Linked DNA regions of Psychroserpens ponticola. The protein of the gene in region 1 binds, or shares a complex with, the protein of each later gene. Links are inferred from orthologs where the notes say so. Each region holds a gene or a part of one and is shown in the gene's direction. Other genes may lie near its edges.

Evidence for each region.
Region 2: the proteins of lpdA (region 1) and MUN68_RS13135 are in contact, whole or in part, in a crystal structure (PDB 1EBD), measured with the Geobacillus stearothermophilus proteins. The link is inferred for Psychroserpens ponticola from one-to-one orthologs. Residues at the interface, in WP_049624544.1 of Geobacillus stearothermophilus: Pro340, Ser341, Asp344, Tyr345, Arg403, Asp406, Val408, Glu431, Ala432, Gly433, Asp438; in WP_033016211.1 of Geobacillus stearothermophilus: Ile130, Ala131, Met132, Pro133, Arg136, Arg140, Glu141, Asn155, Arg157.

What each region holds. Positions count from the first base shown.
Region 1 is NZ_CP116221.1:2,281,416-2,292,141, reverse strand. The notes cover bases 1-2,862. They hold lpdA (dihydrolipoyl dehydrogenase), read left to right. Parts: upstream 1-662; coding sequence 663-2,063; downstream 2,064-2,862. Other genes in these bases: MUN68_RS10250 (DUF6090 family protein), read left to right, coding at 2,527-2,862; MUN68_RS10260 (LuxR C-terminal-related transcriptional regulator), read left to right, coding at 1-435. Outside these bases: more of MUN68_RS10250, read left to right, coding at 2,863-3,264; MUN68_RS10245 (DUF6090 family protein), read left to right, coding at 3,257-3,946; MUN68_RS10240 (DUF6090 family protein), read left to right, coding at 4,044-4,853; MUN68_RS10235 (DUF2721 domain-containing protein), read left to right, coding at 4,877-5,284; MUN68_RS10230 (hypothetical protein), read right to left, coding at 5,288-5,878; MUN68_RS10225 (LytR/AlgR family response regulator transcription factor), read right to left, coding at 5,946-6,662; MUN68_RS10220 (sensor histidine kinase), read right to left, coding at 6,655-7,716; MUN68_RS10215 (MotA/TolQ/ExbB proton channel family protein), read left to right, coding at 7,906-8,328; MUN68_RS10210 (alpha/beta hydrolase-fold protein), read left to right, coding at 8,350-9,603; MUN68_RS10205 (RNA polymerase sigma factor), read left to right, coding at 9,753-10,355; MUN68_RS10200 (hypothetical protein), read left to right, coding at 10,355-10,531; MUN68_RS10195 (mechanosensitive ion channel family protein), read left to right, coding at 10,559-10,726. UniProt on the Escherichia coli protein: Lipoamide dehydrogenase is a component of the glycine cleavage system as well as of the alpha-ketoacid dehydrogenase complexes.
Region 2 is NZ_CP116221.1:2,949,858-2,960,581, reverse strand. The notes cover bases 3,842-6,701. They hold MUN68_RS13135 (pyruvate dehydrogenase complex dihydrolipoamide acetyltransferase), read left to right. Parts: upstream 3,842-4,384; coding sequence 4,385-6,019; downstream 6,020-6,701. Other genes in these bases: MUN68_RS13130 (M28 family peptidase), read left to right, coding at 6,130-6,701; pdhA (pyruvate dehydrogenase (acetyl-transferring) E1 component subunit alpha), read left to right, coding at 3,842-4,381. Outside these bases: type IX secretion system sortase PorU, read left to right, coding at 1-1,429; type IX secretion system outer membrane channel protein PorV, read left to right, coding at 1,495-2,736; cdd (cytidine deaminase), read left to right, coding at 2,811-3,293; more of pdhA, read left to right, coding at 3,383-3,841; more of MUN68_RS13130, read left to right, coding at 6,702-7,107; MUN68_RS13125 (SDR family NAD(P)-dependent oxidoreductase), read left to right, coding at 7,094-7,783; MUN68_RS13120 (FG-GAP-like repeat-containing protein), read left to right, coding at 7,858-10,724.

The sequences.
Region 1 (10,726 bases):
CGAGCTAATTATACTTGGAATTTTAGATTCCAAAATAAAGCTGGAGACTATGTTAATATAGTTCAAAATACGACACCTTTAGCATTTGATTCTGAAGGAAAACCCATTATTGGATTGGCACATTATACGGTGTTAGATCCAAGTATTAAAATGGAGATTACTGCATCTGCAAAATTGTTGAATGCTCAAAATGAATACGAAACCATTTATTATAGTAATTTTAATCAAAAACTATTACATGATGGAATTAGTAATAGAGAGCGTGATGTAATTAGATTGCTTTTATTAGATTATTCTAGTAAACTCATATCAGAAAAATTAAATATAAGTCCGCATACTGTCGATACGCACAGAAGAAACATTCTCAAAAAACTCAATGTGTCTTCAACAGGAGAACTTGTAGGAATGCTCAAAATGAATCAGCATTTTTTATGATTTATTACAAATACTCAATTTGAGTATTGCTAATTTTTTTTTTAATCATGAATTTTGAACTGTTATTAATTCAAGAGGGAAAATACGCTCATTCAAATTTAGATTTTATTAGAATCTAAATAGAATGAGCTTTTTTTGTGCCTAAGTAAACACTTAAAAATAATAGTAATTCAATAATCAAAATTGTATTTTTGTAATTGAATTAAAAATTGATAAAATAATAGTTTATGAAATCTTACGATGTAGCAATAATAGGTTCTGGTCCTGGTGGATATGTAGCAGCAATTCGTTGTGCACAACTAGGTATGAAAACAGCAATAATCGAAAAGTATTCTACACTTGGTGGTACGTGCTTAAACGTTGGTTGTATTCCAAGTAAAGCCATGTTGTCCTCTTCTCACCATTATGAAGAAGCGACTAAACATTTTGAAGAACATGGTATTGAAATTCCTGGAGACATCAAAGTAAATTTAGAAAAAATGATTGCTCGTAAACAAGCTGTTGTTGATCAAACTACTGGTGGAATTGATTTCTTAATGAAGAAAAATAATATAGATGTTTATGAAGGCTTAGGAAGCTTTAAAGATGCAACGCATATTAAGATAGACGGAAAAGATGCTGGTGAAATTGAAGCAAAAAATATTATCGTTGCTACAGGTTCAAAACCATCAAATTTACCGTTTATTACATTAGATAAAGAACGTGTGATTACATCTACTGAAGCCTTAGAACTTAAAGAAATTCCAAAACACATGATTGTGATTGGAGGTGGCGTTATTGGTTTAGAACTCGGACAAGTGTACAGGCGTTTAGGAGCCGAAGTAACTGTGATTGAGTTTATGGATAGAATTCTTCCAACAATGGATGCTGGACTATCTAAAGAACTAAATAAAGTCTTTAAAAAGGCAAAATGTAAAATGATGATGTCTCACAAAGTGCAGTCTGTTGAACGCAATGGAGATGAGGTTGTTGTAAAAGCTGAAAACAAAAAAGGTGAAGTAGTCGAGTTTAAAGGTGATTATTGTTTAGTGTCTGTTGGACGTCGTCCTTATACAGATGGTTTAAACGTTGATGCTGCTGGACTTAAACTTACAGATAGAGGACAAATTGAAGTTAACGAGCATTTACAAACTAATGTGAGTAATATTTACGCTATTGGTGATGTTGTAAAAGGTGCAATGTTGGCTCATAAAGCTGAAGAAGAAGGTACTTTTGTTGCTGAAACTTTAGCAGGACAAAAACCACATATCGATTATAATTTAATTCCAGGTGTTGTGTATACATGGCCTGAAGTTGCTGCTGTAGGAAAAACAGAAGAGGAATTAAAAGATGCTGGTGTTGAGTATAAAGTTGGACAATTTCCATTTAGAGCTTTAGGAAGAGCAAGAGCAAGTGGAGATCTTGACGGATTTGTAAAAATATTAGCCGATAAAACTACAGATGAAGTTTTAGGTGTTCATATGATTGGTGCACGTTGTGCAGATTTAATTGCTGAAGCTGTAGTTGCTATGGAATACAGAGCATCTGCTGAAGATATTTCTCGTATGTCTCATGCGCATCCAACATTTGCTGAAGCTATAAAAGAAGCGGCTTTAGCTGCAACCGAAGATAGAGCACTTCACGTTTAATCAAAACTGTTATTTCGAGCGTAGTCAAGAAAATCGAAGATTCAGTGAATTGAATCTCAATATCAACGTATAAGAATTAAAGCGAACTTTTTAGTTCGCTTTTTTTGTGCAGTGTTGTCATTCCTCACTTGATTGGGAGTCTAAATTCCATTTCAAAATGGATTCTTACTTTCATAAGAATGATATATGTTTTGTGCTTATTATTATAATTTGTCATTCCTGTGCATGCAGGAAGCCAAAAGGAAAACTAAATAGCTTTTCTTTAATTTAATAAGAATATTTGCTGCAATTTAATATCTTTAAACACAAACAATTAACCAGCTTCAACTACAACCATCAACCTAATTTGCTTTTTAACCAAAGTGAATGATTAAATCTTTGATACAAAATAAATGTCACCTCGAGCGTAGTCGAGAGGTCTTAATTAGGTCTCGACTGCGCTCGACTAGAGAATACTTGTATTATGATTAAATTTTTTAGACACATTCGTAAAAACCTTCTTAATGAAGGCAAAACCACTAAATATTTCAAATACGCAATAGGAGAAATCATCCTTGTGGTTATTGGTATTTTGATAGCCCTGAGTATCAATAATTGGAATGAAAAAAGGCTCAAACAGGAGCAACTCATTTCAATTTATGAACGCATTGTCGTAGATATTGACAATGATGTTCAACAAATGTCGCAAACATTAGAGTATTACAATGGAGTAGAATTTATCTTCAAAAGAGTCATTAGCGATTCTATAACACCCGATTTATTTGACGTTGGCTTATCTAGAATAATTACAGGAAGGAGCGTAAACACAAATTTAAATAAAACAGGAGTAAATCAATTAAAAGAACTGGCTGTCAAAGATAGTTTGTCTCTAAGTGTCATAGGGATTTATGATTTTATGGATCGAAGAATGGTTCACCGTTTCGAAACAAGAATAAATGATGAATCTATTGAATTGGTGAATATTTTCAGAGATAATTACGATTGGTATCCTGAATATATGAGTAAAACCATTATGCAAGATAACAGCAGTGTAGCATTACAAAACTATTTTCTTTATAGTACTGAATATAGATATCGTGTGATAAGTAACAACCAATTAATATATAATAATTATTTAAGGATACTTAAACGTGTAATTCCTAGTCTTAAAAAAATGAAAGAAGATTTAAAACTAATTATAGAAAAAACTCGAAATGATTAAATTTTTTAGACATATTCGTAAAAACTTACTCATAGAAAATAAAACATCAAAATACTTCAAATACGCCATTGGTGAAATTATCCTTGTTGTGATTGGTATTCTTATTGCATTACAAATCAATAATTGGAATGAAAGTAGAAAACATGCTATTGCAGAACAAGAGTTTTTTAAGAGTGTAAAAGATGATCTTACACAAGATCTAGAATTTATAAATTATGTGCAATCCTATTCCAAACCTAAAGTTGATGCTTATAACCTATTAAGTAGTAGGTGTTCAGAAGATTATGATAGTGATAAATCACAAATAGATTCTTTAATGTCTGTCTATCTTTTTTCTGGGCAACGTACATTTTATCCTGTTTCAGGAGCTTTTAAATCATCAATAGCAGGAAATGAAATCAATACTTACAAACAGAAAAAAATCATCCAAAATATTATAAAGCTTTATGGTTCTAATTATGATAGACTGATAGACAACGGAAAAATTGTAGATGATAGATGGAGTAAATTAAGTGAAACATATATTTATAGCAGAAGAACTTCTTCTTTTGATAAAGTAACTAACGAAGTATATAGTAAAATGTTAGACGACTTTCACTTTCATTTTATTCAGTTAAACTGGTACAATCAAATTTTAGATGACACTGAAAAAGAAGTCAATCAATTATTGAAACAATTATAATGATAAAATTCTTTAAGAATTATGCTAGTTGTCAGGTCGAGCGCAGTCGAGACCTATTAATAACCTCTCGACTGCGCTCGAGGAGACATTTAATACTATGATAAAATTCTTCAGACATATTCGTAAAAACTTACTCATGGAAAATAAAAGTGGTAAATACTTCAAATACGCTATTGGTGAAATTGTGCTCGTAGTTATTGGTATTCTCATTGCACTTCAAATTAATAATTGGAATCAAAACCGTATTAGTAAAGAATTAGAATCTCAATATTGTAATCGACTTCTAGAAGATGTTAGGGAAGAAAAAGTAATTCTTCAAGGCCTTTTAAATTATTCAACTCAAGTTGTTAGTCATGCTAAGAATGCTATTTCAGTTTATGAGAATTCTCCAGACTCTAATCCTAATCCTGTCGATAATTTAATAGATATGTATCAGGCAAGTCAAATAATGGATCCAAATTCTGCAGAATCAACATACAGAGAATTGATCGCTTCTGGTCAAATCAATCTGATTCAAAATGACCGCTTAAAAACGGCTTTAATACGCTACTATGAAGTCGATTGGACCGAATCAATTTTGTTTAAACTAACAAATAGCTACAGAAAAAATTTAAGAGGGAAAATGCCAGATCCTATTCAGACAGAAATAAGATCAAAATGTGGTGATATCTTTATTAAATATAAAAAAGGATATGGATTTGAAGTAGTTTTACCAAAAACATGTGAGGTTGATATTGATGCTACTTTTGCTCAATCTGTTGTTGATGTTTTAAGTAAAGATGAAAGTTTAAAAAAGGATTTACGTTATTTGATTGGAAATGAATCTTCAAAATTACAAAGTATTAATGCAGTTATAGTACAACTTGAAGATCTTATATCACAATTAGAAACTATTAATATTGACTAACTATTACATTAAAAAAGACCTTAATGAACGAACTCACACTCACAACTCCAGCACTTTTGTTTTCTGCAATATCATTAATCATGTTGGCTTACACCAATCGTTTTTTAGCTTATGCTGCAGTCATTAGAAATTTACACGATAAGTATTTGGAGCAAATGGACGATTCACTCATTGAGCAAATAAAGAATCTGAAATTAAGACTAAATCTTACCCGTTGGATGCAAATTTTTGGAATTTCAAGCTTACTGCTTTGTGTTTTAACGATGTTCCTGATTTATATCGATTATTATACGTTCGCTGTTTGGGTTTTCGGATTGGCTTTAATTCTACTTATTCTGTCTTTAACATTATTGATTAAAGAAATTCAAATTTCGGCTAAAGCATTAAGTCTTCATTTAAGTGATATTGAAAGTCATTTGAAAAAGAAGTAATCGTTATAGTTCCTTTATTAAATCATAAACTCGTAATCGATTGCTGTAATCATCTTCGTTAATGTCTCTAACGAAGCAATACGGACTTATAAGTTCAGATTTTACTTTTTCTGAAAGTTCTTCGACAGTAAAAGGTCCATATTCTTTAAACGATTCGATGTAGTAAAATTCGTGATCATAAATTAAATTGGATACTTTTTGTTTGTATTTTTCTCTTAAGAATACCTGAACGTCTTCAACGTTATTTAGGTCTTCTGAATAGTTTGTAGCATTTATGAAAAGCGCAAATTCATTTTTGTTTTGATGATTTAATACCAAAACATCATCGTCCTTAAAATAGGCTTTAACGATGATGAGACCATCTTCGGTTTCAATAGAAAAAATATTACTAATGCTTAATGTCCATGAGGTTTTTATTATAGAAGCTTTTCTAGATATTTCAAGGATATGATCTTCCTTAAAGGTGTAAATCGACTTTTTCTTTGAAATCCCATTCACTAAAACCCATTCTTTATTAATAAAATGCGAATCGTGATGACGATTATAATCAAATGGTTTTAAATTAGGAATAGTGTTGCGTAAATAATCGTCCATTAAGTAGGTTTTCTACAAAAATAATAATTATTAGTTCAACGTAATTAAAGAGGATTTATTGAATAGATTAAAATTTTTCTAAAAAACTTAAGACTTCTTTTTTATACGTTCTGCTAATTGGCAACGCATTATTTTGAATGGTAATGTGTTCATTCGTAAACGAATTAATGGAGGCAATAGAAATAATATACGATCTGTGAATTCTCAAAAACAAAGACTTCGGAAGTTTGGCTTCAATAGACGTAATGGTTTCTCTAGTAATTATAGTTGATTCATTTAAATGTATTTTAAGGTAATCGCTATAACTTTCAATGTAGATGATAGCATCAAAATTTATTTTGATCATTTTACGTTCTGATCGTACAAAAATGAAATCAGAATTTTCAGAAGATGCTATTAATATTTGCTCATTTTTGCCATAGATTTCAAAATAGGAGTGAAGCGCTTTCTGAAGTCTTTCAAATGAAATAGGCTTTAATAAATAATCAACAGCTTTAAGCTCAAAACCTTCAACAGCGTAGTCTCTGTAGGCTGTTGTAAATATAACTTTAATGTCATTATTAATAGATTTTGCGAACGAAATACCAGAAATTTCAGGCATATTAATATCTAAAAATACCAAATCAATTTTTTGATTACTGATGTGGTTAAACGCTTCAACAGCATTACTACAACTCGCAACAATATGGATGTTGTCAATTTTTGATAAATGAGTTGCAATGATTTCTCTGGCAATCGCTTCATCATCGACAATTAAACAGGAAATAGGATGCTTTTTAGTCATGATTAACTGTTTTTAACTGAAGTTGTACAGAAAATTGATTCTCTTGATTTTTTATGTTTAATTGATATTGGTTAGCATATAATAATTCCAATCGTTTTTGTATGTTGTCTAGTCCAATACCTTGTTGAGAATCGTAGTTTTTAGAATTAGAATTTTGTATGCTGAAATCAATGGAGTTTGTATCTGCTGTAAGTTGAATGTTAATTGTGAGTTTGCCATCAACAATACTTCCATGTTTGAAACTGTTTTCTATAAACGGAAGCAATAGCATTGGAGCAATGCTTGTCGTTTCTGAAGCAACTTCAATATTAAAATTGACTTGTAGTGTGTCGTTAAATCGCATTTTTTCTAAATCGATATAATCTTTAATATGTGCAATTTCTTCAGACAATAAAACGAAAGGTTTTTCAGCTTGATACAATAGATAATCTAATAGGTTAGACAGTTTCAGAATCATATCTGGTGTTTGTTCAGCTTTCTTCAACGCAAAACCATACATCGTATTTAGTGTATTAAATAAGAAATGCGGATGAATTTGCATCTTCAAATAATTAAGCTCTTGTTCCTTAAGTTTTAGTTGCGTGTCTAGGATTTTAGTTTCTAATGCTTTTGTTTCAGAAGCTTGCTTTAAATTCAGTTTTAATAGTTTAAAAGCGCTAACGATGACGACGACTAAATAAACAGCAGTGCAAATAAAAATTATATTTTTGGTAGCAGGATTCATTTCGTCATATTCGAAATTTGAAATGTAAATGAGACTAAAAAAAATCGAAACCATTAATAAATATACAGATATGATGAGTGTGTATAAACTATAAAGAGCAAATCGCCAATACTGTTTAGTGACTAAATAATCTGGTATTAATTTATACGTCGAGACATAAGTAGTTGCAATTGTTGTAGGCATTAAACAAAGTGAAAAGAGTAAGGTATCTTCAAATTTAGAGCTATTTACTCCAAAAAAATAGGTGTAGAAAAATAATACACCAACCCAAAAAAGAAGGTGTAAAATGATCTGTCCTATTTTTTTTAAAATGAATTGCTTTGTAAACATATACTGTTGTTCAATACAATAATACTATATTTTTTTACTGGATAAGTCTATTTTGAGATGAACAACCAATTTAGCAAGCTTTTTGACATTTATGTAGAATCCATCTGCAAAATGGTTGTTGGTCGCATTAATTAAATATCAGAACTCTTAATTTTTAAGTTTGAGTATGTTTAACTAAATTTAAAAACTATGATGACACTAACACTTGCTTTAAAGAGCATATTTAACTTTTCAATTTTTATGAATATTTTTATGGATGGTGGACCATTTTTCATGACGCTAATATTAATTTGTTTGCTTATTTCCATTGTATTTCTTGTGATTGGATTTTCTTCTGCAAAAAAAACTGAAGAAAAAGCACGTAAAATGTTAAAACTTGCATCCGATTCTAGCTTGCTAGGTCTTGTATTAGGATTTCTAGGTTCAGTTCTTGGTTTAATTACAGCGTTTGATTCTGTTGAAGCAATGGGTAATCCTGATCCATCTATTTTTGCTGGAGGACTAAAAGTGTCATTATTAACAGCAACTTTTGGACTTTTTACTTTTGTAGTGACTAGAGTAGGAATTATTGTTTTAAGATTTGTGTTAACTTCTGAAGAGGTTTCAGAATAATTTAATATTCATGTTTAAATTATGAGAAAAATAATTCAAATAACAGTAACTATAATTACGGTATTATCAAGTCTGTCGATATATGCTCAATCTACACAAGATGGATTTAATCAAATAGATTATGAGATTACAGATAGTATATATTCAAAGACTTTAAATAGTTATAGGCATTTTTGGGTAAAATTGCCAGAAAATTACAATCCGAAAAGCAAAGCTAAATATCCTGTAATCTATTTATTAGATGGTTTTTCGTTAAAATCAAGTTTAGAAGTTGTTTATGATAATTATTGGGGACATTATATGCCGCATATGATTTTGGTAGGCATATCAAATAGAAAAAACAGAACACGTAATTTAACGATTTCAAAAATTGAAAATCGTCGTGGCGCTACTATGCAAAATGAAAGTGGAGGAGCAGAACAGTTTACAACATTTATTGAAACCGATTTAATGCCTTACATTGATAAAACATTTCAGACGTCTAGATATCGAACATTGATTGGCCATTCTTACGCTGGACTGTTTACAATAAATGTTTTGCTAAAACATTCTCATCTTTTTAATAATTATATAGCAATTGACCCAAGTTTAGATTGGGATGGTCAAAAATTATTAAAAGAAGCAAAAGTTAAGTTGAAAAGTAAATCCTTTAAAGGTAAATCATTGTTTGTCGCTTTTGCTGCTGAGCAATTACATATGTCTGATGATACAGTTACAATAGATAATTTGATGGAAAATACTTCAGAGTTTACATTGTTTCCGCGTTCAATTGTTGAGTTTTCTGAATATGCTTCAGCTCAAAAACAAAACGGACTTCAATTTAGCTGGAAGGTGTACCCTGAAGATTTGCATGGAACTGTGCCATTGCCAGCAATTAGAGATGGATTAGTTGCTGTTTTCAAATGGTATCAATTTAAAAGTCCGCAGACATATAATAATCCTGAAACTTCAATAGAAGATTTAATTGAATCATTAAAAAATCAAGAAGAAATATATAAAAACCATTTTGGTTATGTTGTGCCACCTATGGTAGAAGAACTTTTTGTAGGCTATGGACACATGTATTTTCAAACTGATCAAAAAGAAAAGGCCAAATTATTTTTAAATAAAGCAATTGAGTATTATCCAAATAAAACTCTGGCATATGAAATGCTAGCTGATTATTTCGAATCGGTAAATGATATAGAAAACGCTATAAAACACCTTAATATTGCTTACAATATAAATAGAGATGAACAACTAAAAAGACGTATAGAAGCTCTAAGTCAAAACTAAAATAGTTTATTTATATCTTAATTTAAAAAGCGAATTCATTTGAATTCGCTTTTTTTATGTGTGCTTTTTGAAGTCTTCAACTGTTAATTTTCATAATTTTGAAATTCTTAAGTATTAAGATGTGACTTAATTTATAAGTGTGTGTCTTAATGTTAACCTTTATAATCAATCCAATATTTTTGGAACCCTTAAAAAAAAATAACAAGCAAACAGACGAAGAACTGGTGAGTAATATTGTGAAAAACAATGATACTTTACTTTTTGAAGTCCTGTATGATCGTTTTGCATCTTTAGTTTATAACAAATGTTATGGTTTTGCTAAAGATGAAGACGAAGCAAAAGATTTAACGCAAGACGTGTTTTTGAAACTATTTGTTAAGCTGGCAAGTTTCAAAGGGAAGTCTAAGTTTTCAACATGGTTGTATGCATTTACCTATAACCATTGTGTTAATTATGTCACACGAAATACAGCTAAAAAATTTGAAAAGCAATCTGTAGATTATGCAGATATAGAAAATATTTCTGAAGAGCCAAACGACGAAGAGTTTAATGATATGAGAATAGATAAACTCAAACAAGCTTTAGAACTCGTTTCGCCTGAAGAAAAAATGATACTGTTGCTAAAATACCAAGATAATCTTTCCATTAGAGAGATTGTAAGTGTTTTAGATATTGGAGAAAGTGCTGTGAAGATGAGAATCAAACGTGCTAAGGACAAATTGTTAACTGTTTATAATGATAATCTTGTGTAATGGAGAATCCTTTTAAAGACATAAATAAGCCATTGAGAGCAGTTCCACCAGAACTTAAGTCTAAGGTGATGAATGATATTGCTATTGCAAAATTATTGATGGAGTTAGCAGAATTGTTTTCTTACAATCTTGGTGACGTTATAGAGACAGTAATGAATAAAAGAGATAAAAAATAATTAGCTATTAATATATAATCAAACGTAATGGACAAAGTAACAGATATTAAGAATAACGCATTAGATTCATTAAGTGGTATGTGGCCAGAAATATCTAGCATGTTAATGAATGTCGTTTTAGCATTAGTAGTATTAATCATAGGTTGGTTAATTACTAAAATTGTAGTTAAGCTTATCAAAAAAGCATTGAAACTC
Region 2 (10,724 bases), 660 kb from region 1 along the record:
TAACCTATTTATAACAGTTACTTGTGAGTACACTAAGTTTGATGATCCTTTAAGACATACAGCAGGAGAGTTTACATATTGGAATACAAAAGGAGGAGCTATAGGTTTAGTTACAACGACTAGACAAATTTTTGTAAGTTTAGGTCAGGCTTTTAATGTGATTATGGAACCTTATCTTTTTGCTTTTGGATCAAATGATTACCCATCTGTAGCAGAAGCATTACGCCAATCTAAAAACGATCCTAGTATAAGTAGTAACCCACAAAAACCATTAGTTTGGTATATTGGTGATCCAGCTATGAAATTATCTTTCGCTAAACCAGATGTTAGGCTAACAAAAATTAATGATGTGCCCATTGGTGGAGATACAGATGTACTTCAAGCTTTAGGTAAAGTGAAGTTGTCTGGTGAAGTTGTTAACGAATCGGGCAATTTACTGTCTGATTATAATGGCATATTAACAGCTACTATTTTCGATAAAGAAATTGAAAGACAAACATTAAATAATGACAATCAAACTAATAATGGTCAACCTGTAGTTATGGATTTTAAAACCTTAGGAGAGGTTATCTTTAAAGGTCAGGCTACTGTTGCTAATGGAGAATTTGAATTTGAGTTTGTCGTGCCTAAAGATATAGGTATCCCTGTTGGTCCTGGGAAAGTGAGTTTCTACACAATGAGAACGCTTCCTCTTGAAAATAGAGCAGGATCTAGTTTTGATATTCAAGTTGGAGGAATTAATGAAAATGCAGCTGAAGATAACATTGGTCCAGTTATTAATCTTTATATGAATGATGAAAATTTTGTTTCTGGTGGTATTACCAATGAACAACCTTCACTCGTAGCAAAACTACAAGATGAAAATGGAATTAATACAGCTAGTGGAATAGGTCATGATATTGTAGCAATTCTTGATGGTGATGAAACAAATCCTTTTGTTTTAAATGATTATTATCAAGCTGATATTGATGATTATCAAAATGGAAAAGTGAGTTACCCTTTTAGAGATTTATCACCAGGCTTACATACATTGTCACTTAAAGCTTGGGATGTTTATAATAATTCATCTACTGCTGAAATAGAATTTATTGTATTTGATAAAGATCAAGAATTGATTATTGATAATGTATTGAATTACCCAAATCCGTTTATTGATTATACTGAATTTTGGTTCAATCACAATAGTTCTGATGTTTTAGACGTTTCAGTACAAATATTTACTGTTTCCGGTAAGTTGGTAAGAACATTAAACGGACAAACTAATGGAGGAAGTAAAGTGACAAGTTCTATATCAAAAGACATTGTTTGGGATGGTAGAGATGACTTTGGTGATAAAATAGGTAAAGGAGTCTATATTTATAAACTAAAAGTAAGATCTAATCGTTTAAATAAACAAGTTGAAAAAATTGAAAAACTTGTAATACTATAATAAAGATTTATATTTGCCTAATTGCTAGGCAACTTGAAATTGCCGAAAAAGATAACAAATTACAGATGAAAAAATACATTTTAGCCCTTATTACAGTTTCATTATTTAATATTACTAATGCACAAGAAACTGTTGTCATCCCTAATAGTACAGATTCTAGAGTAATCACTACAGGAGTTCCGTTCTTGTTAATTGCTTCAGATGCTCGTGCAGCAGGAATGGGAGATATTGGTGTTGCTACATCAGCAGATGCAAATTCTCAACAATGGAACCCAGCAAAATACTCATTCTCTTTAGCGAAATCTGGTATTGGAGTTAATTATACACCTTATTTAAGTCGATTAGTTAATGATATTTTTCTAGGAAATTTTACCTATTTTAATAGGCTGAATGAACGTAGCGCATTTGCGGTTAGTTTTAAATATTTTAGTCTTGGAGAAATTGAAATTGTACAAGATGAGTTTTCTGAAGCCTTAATAGAACAACCAAATGAGCTTACATTTGATGCGTCATATTCTTTGCGTTTAGCCGATCAATTTTCAATGGCTGTTGCCTTACGTTATTTACGTTCAGATTTAAGAATTCAAGCTGTAGATGCAAATGCTGCTGCTGCAAGTTCTATTGGTGTAGATATTGCAGGTTACTACCAAAGTGAAGAAGAAGCATATGATAGTTTTAACGGACGATGGAGAGCTGGTTTTGCCATACAAAATTTAGGGCCAAAAATTAAGTATGATGATGGTGGTCGAGAAAACTTCTTGCCAACAACATTACGATTAGGTGGTGGTTTTGATTTTATATTTGATGACTATAACAAACTAGCAGTTACAGCTGAAGTTACAAAACTATTAGTGCCAACGCCTCCAATCTTAGGAAGAGAGTTTGAATATACCGACAATAATGGTAATGGTAAATATGATGCAGATGTAGATGATTTAGGGAATGTTGTTGATGATAGAGTTATTGTAGAAGGTAAAGATAATAATGTAGGTTTTGGCAAAGGAATATTCCAATCTTTTGGTGATGCACCAGGAGGTTTTAGTGAAGAATTAAAAGAGTTTACCTATTCTTTAGGAGCAGAATATACATACCAAGATTCATTTGCGTTTAGATTAGGTTACTTTAATGAAAGTGAAGAAAAAGGTGCACGTAAGTTTTTTGCTTTAGGAGCAGGATTTAAATACACCACAATAAATATAGATTTATCATACTTATTCTCTGCCTCAAAAATACAAAGCCCATTAGAAAATACATTGCGTTTTTCTCTTGTGTTTAACTTTGGAGATAATGAATATGATGAATACTAGTATACAGTATTAATTTCTAATAAAAGGACTATTGTTTTAATGAGCAATAGTTTTTTTGGCTAATACAACATCAAATGAAGGATATAAAAATTGAGTCTACTTTAACCGTTTATGATAACTTTAATGAGTTACCTTCTGATATTGCTTCCCTAATGGAAAAAGCTATAGAAGCACGTAAAAATGCTTATGCACCATATTCAAATTTTAGCGTAGGTGCAGCAATTTTATTAGATAACAATCAAATTGTAACCGGAAATAATCAAGAAAATGCATCGTATCCTTCAGGCTTGTGTGCAGAACGTACAGCAATTTATTATGCAGGTTCTCAATATCCTGATGCAAAGATTGTGAAAATGGCTTTAACTGCAGGTTCAAGAATCAGCCAAACAATTACGCCAATTCCTCCTTGTGGTGCATGTAGGCAGGCAATTGCTGAGTATGAAGTAAAGCAAAAAACGCCAATTGAAATCTATTTTATGGGTGAAACTGGCAAGGTTGTGAAGTCTAATTCTCTTGCAAATTTATTACCTCTAGGATTCGATAGAAGCTTTCTATAACGATTTCGTAATAATTTAACGATTTTCGGTTTTTTCCTTATTAACTAAAGTGTTACTTTTGTTATTCGTATTAATAATTAACGTAACTAATGCAAAAAATCACAAAAGAAGTTTACCTTAAATGGTATGAGGATATGTTATTCTGGAGAAAGTTTGAAGACAAGCTTGCCGCAGTCTATATTCAACAGAAAGTGAGAGGGTTTCTTCACTTATATAATGGTCAAGAAGCTGTCTTAGCTGGAGCATTACACGCAATGGATCTTACTAAAGATAAAATGATTACTGCATATAGAAATCATGTTCAGCCTATTGGTATGGGTGTTGATCCTAAACGCGTCATGGCTGAATTGTACGGAAAAGCAACAGGAACTTCTCAAGGTCTTGGTGGTTCGATGCATATCTTTTCTAAAGAACATCGTTTTTATGGTGGTCATGGTATTGTTGGAGGTCAAATTCCTTTAGGTGCTGGACTTGCATTTGGAGATAAATATCATGGAGTTGATGGTGTTACTTTATGTTGTTTTGGTGATGGAGCTGCTCGTCAAGGGTCACTTCATGAAACCTTTAACTTAGCAATGCTTTGGAAATTGCCTGTAGTATTTGTTTGTGAAAATAATGGTTATGCGATGGGAACATCTGTTGAGCGCACAGCAAACCATACTGAAATATGGAAACTTGGTTTAGGTTATGAAATGCCTTGTGGACCAGTTGATGGTATGAATCCTATTAAAGTCGCTGAAGCTTTTGATGAAGCTATTTCAAGAGCTAGACGTGGTGATGGACCAACATTCTTAGAATTAAAGACATATAGATATAGAGGGCATTCAATGTCTGATGCACAACACTATAGAACTAAAGATGAAGTAGCAGAATACAAGAAAATTGATCCTATTACTCAAGTGAAAGATATTATCTTAGAAAAGAAATATGCTACAGAAGATGATATTAAAACCATTGATAAACGAGTCAAAGCATTAGTTTTAGAATGTGAGAAATTTGCTGAAGAATCACCTTATCCAGAAAAGAGTGTGATGTATGACGCAGTATACGAACAAGAAGATTATCCATTCATACAACACAAAATATAAGCTATGGCTGAAGTAATTAATATGCCGCGTTTGAGCGATACAATGGAAGAAGGAACTGTTGCTGCTTGGTTAAAAAAAGTAGGAGACAAAATTGAAGAAGGGGATATTTTAGCTGAAATCGAAACCGATAAAGCAACGATGGAATTTGAATCTTTCAACGAAGGAACTTTACTTCATATTGGTATTCAAGAAGGAGAAACTGCTAAAGTAGATACCCTTCTAGCAATTATAGGTGAAGAAGGCGAAGATATTTCTGAATATTTAAATGAAAATACAAGTGTCACGTCGAGCACAGTCGAGATGTCTTCTGATTCTGAAAATAAAGAAGATGGTGTCGTTCAGAGTAATAACGAAGAACCTCAAGAACTACCTGAAGGAGTCATAGTAGTGACCATGCCTCGTTTAAGTGATACCATGGAAGAAGGAACAGTTGCTACTTGGTCGAAAAAAGTAGGAGATACTGTTGATGAAGGTGATATTCTTGCTGAAATTGAAACAGATAAAGCTACTATGGAGTTTGAATCATTCCAATCTGGTACTTTATTATATGTTGGTTTACAAGAAGGTGATTCAGCAAAAGTTGATTCATTATTAGCAATTATTGGCCCTAAAGGAACAGATGTTTCTAGTATTGCTAAAAACTTCAAAACAGCAGATACGACTTCAGAAACAAAAAAAGTAGACGCACCAAAAAAGGAAGAAACTTCAAAACCTGAAGCTAAAAAAGCAGCAGCTGTCACTTCGAGCGCAGTCGAGAAGTCTCAATCTTCAACTACAAAGTCTAACGGAAGAGTATTCGTATCTCCATTAGCTAAAAAAATAGCTGAGGAAAAAGGGATTAACTTGTCTCAAGTTAATGGTTCTGGTGAAAACGGAAGAATTGTTAAACGTGATATTGAAAACTTTACACCTGCCGCTCAATCGGCTTCAGTTGGTAAATTTGTGCCTACTGGTCAAGAGGATTTTGATGAGGTGTCAAACTCTAATATGCGAAAAGCAATTGCTAAAAACTTAGCAAAATCTAAATTTACTGCACCTCATTATTATTTGAATGTGGAGTTTGATATGGAAAATGCTATGGCATTCAGAGTACAATATAACTCAATTCCAGATACTAAAATTTCATATAATGATATGATTGTTAAAGCATGCGCTTTAGCTTTAAAAGAACATCCTCAAGTCAACTCTCAATGGTTTGATGACAGAATGCAATTGAATAATCATGTTCATATTGGAGTTGCTGTAGCTGTAACTGACGGATTATTAGTACCTGTGGTTAAATTTGCAAATGAGCAAAGTTTGACACAAATTGGTGCTGCAGTTAAAGAATTTGCTGGAAAAGCTAGAAATAAAAAACTTGGACTTGACGAAATGGAAGGTAGTACCTTTACTATTTCTAATCTAGGAATGTTTGGGATTGATAGTTTTACATCTATTATCAATCAGCCAAATTCTGCTATACTTTCCGTAGGAAATATTGTTGAAAAACCTGTAGTAAAGAATGGGCAGATAGTTGTTGGTAACACAATGAAATTATGTTTGGCTTGTGATCACAGAACTGTAGATGGCGTAACTGGAGCTCAATTCCTTCAAACTTTGAAAGGTTATATCGAAAACCCAGTAACGATGTTAGTATAAGAAAAACTAATTTGTCATTCCGCACTTGATGCGAAATCTATTATAATATAAACCTGATTTGATTTTTTCAAGTCAGGTTTTTTTATCTTTAGTCCCAAATAAAATTTTTTATGAAAAAACTAGCTCCATTGTGCTTTTTACTCCTTATTCTCGGTTGTAAAATCGAAAAAAAATCAGAAACTATTACAATTACTAGTTCTGAAATTAAAGAAATGGTTAGTTTTTTAGCATCAGACGATTTAAAAGGACGTCATGTAGGTAGTGAAGGTGTTGATAAAGCAGCGAGCTATATTGAGTCTCAGTTTAAGTCTTTTGGTACCAAACCATATTTTAAAACCTATAGAGATCATTTTAAAATTGACAGTTTAGATGCGTTTAATGTTGTTGGTTTTATTGAAGGTACAGATGAAAAATTAAAAGATGAAATTATTATCTTAGGAGCACATTACGATCATATTGGTTTTGGAAGTGACGCTAGGAAGAAAAGTAGAAAAGGTAACATTACTGAAACTGATTCTATTGCAAATGGAGCTAACGATAACGCAGCAGGAACAAGTGCAGTTATAGCTATGGCAAAATATTTTGCAGAAAAAAAGACTAATAAACGTAGTATTATGTTTGCTTTATTTTCTGCAGAAGAATTAGGTTTATTAGGCTCGAAGCATCTGGCTAAACGTTTAAAAGATGAAAATTTAAACCTTTATACTATGGTGAATTTTGAAATGATAGGTGTCCCATTTAAAGATCGAGATTATCAAGCGTTTCTGTCTGGTTATGATTTATCTAATATGGCTGATAAAATAAATGAATATGTAGGTAGTAAGCTTATCGGTTCTTCAGAGGTAGCAAAAAAATACAATTTGTTTAAACAGTCTGATAATTATGCATTCTACAAGGAGTTTAACTTACCATGTCAAACCATATCGTCTTGCGATTTATCTAATTATGATTACTACCATCATGCAGATGATGAGAGTAATGAATTGGATTATGAATTTATGGCTAACCTTATAAATAACACAATTATAGCCATTGAACAAATGAGTAATACTGAAACCAAAGAAATTGTAATGTATGAGTCAGAGTAAAAATATAATCATCACAGGAACGAGTCGAGGTATCGGATTTGAATTGGTGCATTTGTTTGCCAATCAAGGTCATAACGTATTAGCATTATCTAGAAATGCTCAACCTGTTAGTAATCTTCACTTTGACAATATCACTTCTTTTTCATTTGATTTGTGTGAAGAAGAGGATTATAAAAAAGTCGAACAGTTTATTCAAAATGAATGGAAACATGTTGATGTTTTAATCAATAATGCAGGACTTCTACTTAATAAACCTTTCTCTGAAACTACATTTAAAGATTTTACTAAAGTGTATGAAACTAACGTCTTTGGAGTTTCTGAAATGACTCGAGTAGTAATTCCATTTATGAAAAATAACAGTCATGTTGTGACTGTCAGCTCAATGGGAGGAATTCAAGGAAGTATGAAATTTCCAGGTTTAGCAGCCTATAGCTCAAGTAAAGGAGCTGTGATTACACTTTCAGAATTATTAGCTGAAGAATACAAAGATACTGGTCCGCAATTTAATGTACTAGCATTAGGAGCTGTGCAAACTGAAATGCTCAAAGAAGCTTTTCCAGACTATCAAGCTCCAACGACTGCAAAAGAAATGGCAGAATATATTCATGAGTTTTCTCTAAAAGGAAACAAATATTATAATGGCAAAGTATTACAAGTTTCTAATTCAACACCTTAATAAAATATTCAAATATCAAATATTATTTATCTTGAAGAGTTATTGATATTTTTACAAAAAATGTATATCAAAAAATGAAACCATATTTTACTTGCCTTTTATATAGTCTAATAACCGTATTTGTTATTTACAATAATCCACTTTCAGGGCAAACTTTTGAGCGTGCAGAAATGATTTCTGGGTTAGGGATTTTAGAAGAAAACAATGGTGTTGCAGTTGCAGACTATGATGGTGATTTTGATTTAGATATTTTTGTGGTAGCCAAAGCTATAGATGAAGATGGTATAGAAAAAAGCCATAGTAGACTTTTTAGAAATAATAATAATGGCACATTTACAGATGTTACTCAAGATTCTGGTTTAGTGAATTTATTAACTTCAGAGGACGAAACTATAGAGACATTTGCGTTGGATGGTTTTAAATATGGAGCTTTTTTTGGGGATTATGATAATGACGGTTATCCTGATCTTTTTTTTACACATATATATAATGTTCAGCTTTTTCACAATGAAGGTGATGGGACTTTTATAGAGGTGACAGAAAATGCAGGAATCCAGAGTTTTAATGACTGTAGAAATACTGGCGCTTCATGGTTTGATTATAATAATGATGGCTTATTAGATATTTTTATAAATGATTGGCGTAGGTGTTCAAGCAATAAATTGTATAAGAATTTAGGAAATGGCACTTTTCAAGATGTTTCTGTTGAGGCTGGTCTAAATGATGATTTTCCAGTTGCAAGTTATACTTCAATTCCTTTTGATTTTAATAGTGATGGATTGATGGATTTGTATGTGACAAATGACTTTGATAAAGCAAACGACTTAAATATTAATCAAGCAGGAACGAGTTTTTATGAAGATGCACAAAATTATGGATTAGATAACATTATCAATGATATGGGAATTGCAATTAGTGATTTTAATAATGATGGTGATTTCGATTTTTTTATTACAGGAATAGATAAAAATGCGTTATTAGAAAACGATGGTAATAATCATTTTACCGAAACGTCTTTAGTGAATAATATACCAGAAACAGGTTGGGCTTGGGGAACACGATTTGCAGATTTTGACCTTGATGGAGATGAAGATTTAATAATTGTAAATGGTTATGATTTTGAAGATCGTTCAACCGAGAACAATGTTTATTATAAAAACTTAGCAAGTGAAGGTCAAATAGGTTTTGATGATTATTCAGATGTTGTAGGATTTAATGATTTAACAGTTAGTGTCGAAGCTATTGATTTTGATTTTGATAATGATGGTGATTTAGATGTTTTTGTGTCTAACTCAGATCAAAACTCGTTTCTTTATGAAAACAAACTACTAAATTTTTATGAGCCAATAACACTAAACTGGTTCAAAGTGTTGCTTCAGGGAACAGTATCTAATCGAAATGCTATTGGGACAACTTTAACAATCACTACAGACCTTGGTCAGTTTAAACGTTATTATACAGGTGTTGGGTTCTTGTCACAGAGTTTACAACCCGTTCATTTTGGTTTGGGTAATGAAAATGTAATTACTGAATTAGAAATTAAATGGCCTAATGGTTTAATTGAAACCTATCAAAACCTAGATGCAAACACTACAGTTAGAGTAGTAGAAGGTCAAGGGATTATGGTTTTAGATATAGAGCCAAGTCAGAAGATATTTGGATGTACAGATCCTGAGTCGTGTACTTATAATCCTGATGCAGTCATAGATAATGGGAGTTGTACCTATTTACAGTCCAATCAAATTTCTGGAAACACATCATCTGGTTTTTTAGTAGCCGAAACGTACACGTATCCTATTGCTTCTGGGTCAACTGCTATTTGGGAAATCACTGGAGGTGAAATTATTGAAGGTCAAGGAACAAATACAGTTATAGTAAAATGGGGCTTAAATGAAACGGGAAGCCTAAGTGTTAGAGAAACAGATGGAACGTGTTTTAGTCTCGAGGATCATATTGAAGTATCTTTAAATATAAATGAAATTCCAGAAGATGTTTCTATCGCTAGAGTATGGAATGAAGTTTTATTAGAAGCCATAAGAAATGATTTTGCAAGACCAACAGTTCATGCTAGAAATTTATTTCATTCTAGTGTTGCGATGTACGATGCTTGGGCCATTTATGATGAAGTAGCGAGACCATATCTCATAGGTAACTCCTTAAATGATTTTAGTAGTACACTCGAAGATTTCATTCCAATAGAGAGTATCGAAACTTCAAGAAAAAAGGCAATTAGTTATGCAATGTACCGATTACTGAGTTATCGTTTTCAAAATTCTCCTAATGCAGACGAATCACAGCGTTTGTTTGATTTGATAATGGATCAATTGGGTTATGAAACAGAAACAGCGTCTTCAACAGTTTACCAATTTGGTAATGCAGCAGCACTTGGGAATTACATTGCAGAAACTATTATGGCATATGGTAACATAGATGGCTCAAGAGAGTTTACGCAATTTGATAATGCATATTATGAGCCAGTAAATTCTGCATTGGCACCAGTTGTTCCTACACAAGTAGAAATGCAAAATCCTAACCGTTGGCAACCTTTAAGTTTAGATACTTATATTGACCAAAGTGGGAACCTAATCACTGGATCTACGATAGATTTTTTAAGTCCAGAATGGGGAAATGTATTGTCTTTTGCAATGACTGAAGATGAAAGTGTAACTTATGAGAGAGATGGAGATACTTACAAAGTATATAATGATCCAAATATGCCACCATATTTAAGTTTAACTGAAAATAATACATCAAGTGATGCTTATAAGTTAGGTTTTTCAATGGTATCAATTTGGGGCTCACATCTTGATTCTAGTGATGGAGTACTTTGGGATATTTCTCCAGGTGCTATTGGGAATACTAATATTGATGATTTTCCAACGGAGTATGAAGACTATCCTAATTTCTATAATATTATTGATGGAGGAGATATTGGTACAGG